DNA from 2 places in the Pseudoalteromonas sp. CF6-2 genome. Region 2 is predicted to be linked to the other one. Evidence: predicted binding sites of a transcription regulator. Region 2 holds the regulator's gene; the other holds the start of a gene.
The links. Region 2 encodes MetJ, which represses methionine synthesis genes. Its sites were predicted from a motif close to TAGACGTCTAGACGTCTA; they were not measured.

Region 1: the regulator MetJ is predicted to act here: its motif matches at 1,429-1,446, upstream of metK (methionine adenosyltransferase).

What each region holds. Positions count from the first base shown of each region.
Region 1 is NZ_CP091442.1:2,843,314-2,846,518, forward strand. Features, by position in the region: gene tkt (transketolase) at 1-1,281, opposite strand, end outside; gene metK (methionine adenosyltransferase) at 1,548-2,699, shown strand; gene L3Q70_RS13185 (diacylglycerol kinase) at 2,746-3,150, opposite strand.
Region 2 is NZ_CP091442.1:409,087-412,291, reverse strand. Features, by position in the region: gene metB (cystathionine gamma-synthase) at 1-1,017, opposite strand, end outside; gene metJ (met regulon transcriptional regulator MetJ) at 1,243-1,563, shown strand; gene L3Q70_RS01970 (malic enzyme-like NAD(P)-binding protein) at 1,639-2,880, opposite strand.

The sequences.
Region 1 (3,205 bases), 1.2 Mb from region 2:
GCCTTTATGCAGTGCAATACCGTTCATAATTGCCGACATACCAAATTCACGTACACCGTAGAAAATGTAGTTACCACTTGCATCGTTTGCTTCTAAGCCTTTTGAGCCATCCCAAAGTGTTAAGTTAGAACCCGCAAGATCAGCAGAGCCACCCATGAATTCTGGTAATAACGGACCAAATGCGTTTAATGCATTTTGTGATGCTTTACGTGTTGCTGGATTTGCTGGGTTTGCTTGCAGCTCTTCGATGTAAGCTTGTGACTTTTCAGCCCAATCAGCTGGTAATTCACCTTTTGTACGGCGTTTAAACTCAGCAGCAAGTTCAGGGTGTGCACTTGCGTAAGCAGCAAATTTTTCGTCCCAGCTTGCTTCTAGTTGCTTACCTTTTTCTTTGCCATCCCATTCGCTGTAAATATCAGCTGGGATTTCAAATGCTTCGCCAGTCCAACCTAGGAACTCACGAGATGCTGTGATTTCATCTTCACCGAGTGGCGCACCGTGACAGTCATGGCTACCTGATTTATTCGGTGAACCGTAGCCAATCACTGTTTTACAACAAATAAGTGATGGTTTATCGGTGATGCTACGTGCTTCTTCGATAGCGGCGCGAATTGCATCAGGATCGTGCCCATCTACATCGCTTACTACGTGCCAACCGTATGCTTTGAAGCGCGCTGGCGTGTCATCGCTGAACCAACCTTCCACTTCACCATCAATTGAGATGCCGTTGTCATCCCAAAACGCAACTAGTTTACCTAGACCTAATGTACCCGCTAATGAACAGGCTTCGTGTGAAATACCTTCCATTAAACAGCCGTCGCCCATGAACGCATAGGTGAAGTGGTCAACAATATCGTGACCTTCACGGTTAAACTGTGCAGCAAGTGCTTTTTCGGCAATCGCCATACCAACCGCATTTGTGATCCCTTGACCTAATGGGCCCGTAGTGGTCTCAATACCTGGTGCATACCCATATTCTGGGTGGCCTGGTGTTTTTGAGTGCATTTGACGGAAATTTTTAATTTCTTCTAACGGCAGATCATAACCACTTAAATGTAGAAGAGAATAGATCAGCATTGAACCGTGACCATTTGAAAGAATAAATCGATCGCGGTCTGCCCACTCTGGATTCGTTGGGTTGTGCTTTAGATAATCGCGCCATAGTACTTCTGCGATATCTGCCATGCCCATAGGGGCGCCAGGGTGACCAGATTTGGCCTGTTGTACTGCGTCCATTGATAAGACGCGAATAGCATTTGCAAGTTCTTTGCGTGATGGCATGAATTCTCCTACCTTTATGTATTTGCGCTGGTTGTGTGTAAGGCACCATTCTTACTTAATGTAAGGGTACAGTGCAATTAAAAATCCGTATTAAATGCACCTATTATTACTGTTTATTAAGAACGAAATGTTATTAGTAATTTTAAATAGACGTCTAGGCGTAAAATTACTATGCAAACATATTTGTTTTAGATAAAATACGCCCCTTAATTTTTTAGCGCTATTACCGACGTATGTGAAGCGCAATATTTGTGAGCAGAAATACAATGGCAAAACATTTATTTACTTCTGAATCAGTTTCTGAAGGTCATCCGGATAAAATCGCGGACCAAATCTCTGACGCGGTTCTAGATGCTATTTTAGAGCAAGATTCTCATGCCCGTGTTGCATGTGAGACTTACGTTAAAACCGGTATGGTGATGGTGGGTGGTGAAATCACGACTAGCGCTTGGGTTGATATCGAAGAAATCACACGTAAAACAGTACGTGAAATCGGTTACACACACTCAGACATGGGATTCGATGCTGACTCGTGTGCAATCCTAAACACAATCGGTAAACAATCTCCAGATATCAACCAAGGTGTTGACCGTGCTCGCCCTGAAGAGCAAGGCGCTGGTGACCAAGGTTTAATGTTTGGTTATGCATGTAACGAAACTGACGTGTTAATGCCTGCACCTATCACGTATTCACACCGTTTAGTTCAGCGTCAAGCTGAGGTTCGTAAAAGCGGTGAACTTAACTGGTTACGCCCAGATGCAAAATCTCAAGTGACGTTTGCATACGAAAATGGCAAGCCTGTTGGTATTGATGCCGTTGTTCTTTCAACTCAACACTGTGATTCAATCTCACAAAACGACTTAGTTGAAGCGGTAATGGAAACGATTATTAAGCCAGTTCTTCCAGCTGAGCTTATCTCAAGCGCGACTAAGTTTTTCATCAACCCAACTGGCCGTTTCGTAATCGGTGGCCCAATGGGTGACTGTGGTCTGACAGGTCGTAAAATCATCGTTGATACTTATGGTGGTATGGCTCGTCACGGTGGTGGTGCTTTCTCTGGTAAAGATCCATCAAAAGTTGACCGTTCAGCTGCATACGCTGCACGTTACGTTGCTAAAAACGTGGTTGCTGCTGGTCTTGCTGACAAGTGTGAGCTACAAGTTTCTTACGCTATCGGTGTTGCAGAGCCAACATCTATCAGCATCGAGACATTTGGTACAGGTAAATTAGAAGAAGCGCGTCTAATCGAATTAGTACGTGAGCACTTTGACCTTCGCCCATATGGCTTAATCCAAATGCTTGACCTTGAGCGTCCTATTTATCAACCGACAGCGGCTTACGGTCACTTCGGTCGTGAAGAGTTCCCTTGGGAGCGCACAGACAAAGCAGACGCACTTCGCGCAGCTGCTGGCCTGTAATAGGTTATATAAGATGAAAAAGCGCCTTCATTTGGCGCTTTTTTGTTTAAAACTGCATCATTATCTTTTCATAAATTGCCACTGCCCAAACCAGTAGCAAAATAATTAATGCCAACGTCACTGCCGCTGAGGCCATATCTTTAGCTCGCCCCGATAATACATGGTACTCAATACCGACTCTATCAGTCAGCGCCTCTATTGCTGAGTTGAGTAGCTCAACTATCAACAATAATAAATAAGGAATAAATAACATCAGCCAATGGCTTAATGATTGGGCAAGCAACACTGATAACGGAAATAATATCAGACCTAAATAGGTTTCAGTGCGAAATGCAGATTCTTCTTTAAAAGCAGCTTTAAAGCCTTTGATTGAGCATTTGGTGGCTTTTAAAACACGCCCTACCCCAATACCATTTGGTTTGTTTACCAAGGGAATTTTTGGCTCTTTCATTTTCTTCCTACGACTAAATAGACTAATAAAAGGTATTTATGTATTAATAATCTGC
Region 2 (3,205 bases):
TGTCGCAGGATGGCAAATAAGGCTCTCAACCCCACCCAATGACTCTGCAAGGCTAAACTCTTTTAAGCTTGTTAAAAACGCAGCAGCGTCATTAATATCACCTTTAATATCAAAGCTAACCATACCACCAAAGCCACGTTGCTGCGCTTTAGCGAGCTCATGCTGAGGATGAGAAGCAAGACCAGGGTAATAAACCTGACTAACAAAAGGCGAATTTTCTAAATACTGAGCGATTGCAAACGCATTCTCTTGGTGTTGTTTTAGACGCACATTTAATGTTCGCAAACCACGAAGGGTTAAATAACTATCGAATGGTGCACCGGTAATACCAATGTTATTTGCCCACCAAGCTAGTTCATCACCAAGCTCTTGTGTTGCGGCAATCACTGCACCACCTACTACATCTGAGTGACCATTTATATACTTAGTCGTTGAATGTACGACGATATCTACACCAAACTGAATTGGATTTTGGAGTGCTGGTGATAAGAACGTATTATCGGCAGCAACTAAAGCTCCACATTGCTTAGCAATTGAGGTGATCGCTTTAATATCAGTTAAACGCAAAATTGGATTACTGGGTGTCTCTATCCAGATAAGCTTTGGTTTGATTGCTAAAATTTCTTGATGATTTTCACTGTTGGTTAAATCTAACACTTTTAGCTTCAATAACCCGCGCTTTTCTAATGATGTGAATAAACGGTAACTGCCACCATAGCAGTCATGCGGGATCACTAAAGTGTCGTCACTATTTAAAAGCTGTGTTGCTAAATGCACCGCAGACATACCCGTTGCTGTAATAATGCCTTTTGCACCGCCTTCAAGTTCAGCCAGTGTTTCAGCCAAAATATCACGATTCGGATTACCACTGCGTCCGTAGTCATACTGACGTTTAGTATCAAAATCAGCAAATGAATAGGTGGTTGATAAATAGATAGGTGGAACGACAGCACCATGATGTTTGTCAGCTTCGATACCATGACGAACAGCTATCGTCGCTTTATTTTTTTCACTCATTTCATCACCTACTCATTAATTGGATGTTTAGACGTCTAAAAGGTTAGATGATCAATTATGAGAAGTCAAAGCATTTGTGGCTGACATAAAGAAGTTTATACATTTACACGACTAGATGGCTAAATAACTAGTATTTGACTATCTTTTTTAAAGAGATAAAATTTCCGCATCTTTGCGCTGTGAAAAAGGCGTGAACTACTTATAACCGAGGCAACGAAATTACTTATGGCTAAATGGAACGGTGAATACATTCACCCATACGCAGAACACGGTAAAAAATCAGAACAAGTTAAAAAGATTACCGTATCAATTCCGCTAAATGTACTAAAAGTATTAACAGATGAACGCACTCGTCGTCAGATCAACAACCTACGACATGCGACAAATAGTGAGCTTCTATGCGAAGCTTTTCTACATGCTTTTACAGGTCAGCCATTACCAAATGATGACGACTTACGCAAAGACAACCCAGAAAAAGTCCCTGAAGAAGTGAAAAAGATCATGCTTGAAATGGGATTAGATATCCCTGTACTTGATTCTGAATGAGCCATCGGATAGACGCCGATTCACAGGTATAAAAAAACTCAGCTAAGGCTGAGTTTTTTATTAGCGTAAATAAATTTAACGCATGTAATCTTCTGGCATTTCGATTTGCGCAACGCCCGACTCAACCGCCGCTTCTGCAACAGCACGCGCGATACGTGGTAATAAACGCGGGTCCATTGGCTTCGGAATGATGTACTCGGCACCAAACTCAAGTGATTCAACGCCAGCCGCTGTTAATACTTCGCTTGGTACTGGCTCTTTGGCAATACCACGAATAGCATGCACAGCTGCAATTTTCATTTCATCATTAATTGCCGTTGCACGCACATCAAGCGCACCGCGGAAAATAAACGGGAAACAAAGCACGTTATTTACTTGGTTAGGAAAATCTGAACGACCCGTTGCCATAATTAAATCATTGCGCGCACTGTGTGCAACTTCTGGGGCAATCTCAGGATCTGGGTTTGAACACGCAAACACCACTGGCTTGTCTGCCATTAGCTTTAAGTCATCCGCCGTCAATAAATCTGGCCCAGATACACCTACAAATACATCCGCATCAGCAATAACGTCTTGTAATGTACGTTTATCAGTGTTGTTAGCAAACAACTGCTTATATTCGTTTAAATCATCGCGGCGAGTATGGATCACACCTTTACGGTCAAGCATATAGATATGCTCACGTAATGCACCACACTTAATTAACAGCTCCATACAAGCAACAGCTGCCGCACCAGCTCCTAAACATACGATAATGGCATCTTCGATATCCTTACCTTGTACTTCAAGGGCATTAAGCATACCGGCAGCAGTAACAATAGCTGTACCATGTTGGTCATCGTGGAAAACTGGAATATCGCAGCGCTCGATAAGCGCTTTTTCAATTTCAAAACATTCTGGTGCTTTAATATCTTCTAGGTTGATGCCGCCAAACGTATCAGCGATGTTTGCAACCGTATTGATGAAATCTTCTGTAGTGCGATGTTTTACTTCAATATCGATTGAATCAAGGCCAGCAAAACGTTTGAATAGTAATGCTTTACCTTCCATGACAGGTTTTGATGCAAGAGGGCCTAAGTTACCCAAACCTAAAATTGCGGTACCGTTTGAAATCACCGCAACCATGTTACCTTTACCAGTATATTTGTAGGCATTTGCTGGATCAGCAGCGATTTCACGAACTGGTTCAGCCACACCTGGGCTATAAGCTAAAGCGAGATCGTTAACCGTTTCGGCCGGCTTGGTTAGTTCAACACTAATTTTACCTGGAACGGGGTGAGCGTGGTAATGTAATGCTTGTTCACGGAAATCTGACATAACGCGATAGTATCCTGCAAAAAAGTTAAAAAGTGAGAGAGCTTGCATCAGTACGATACCTGTAATGTATAAAAATTCCAAGTATTATCAGGTCTATCCTGTTATATGCTATATCGCTTAATTTAAAAGGATTTACCCACAACTTCTGTGCATAGTTGCGATTAATCAGACATAAAAATTCACCTATTTATGACCTTTTAAGCACCTGTTTTTGTATTTTATATGCACGAACACTGCAAATAACCGAAATTAGTTCCAAATGACCATTTCGACGACATTGCCTGCATTTACTTACAAAGTTATTTAAATTTATTACTTTTTGTAA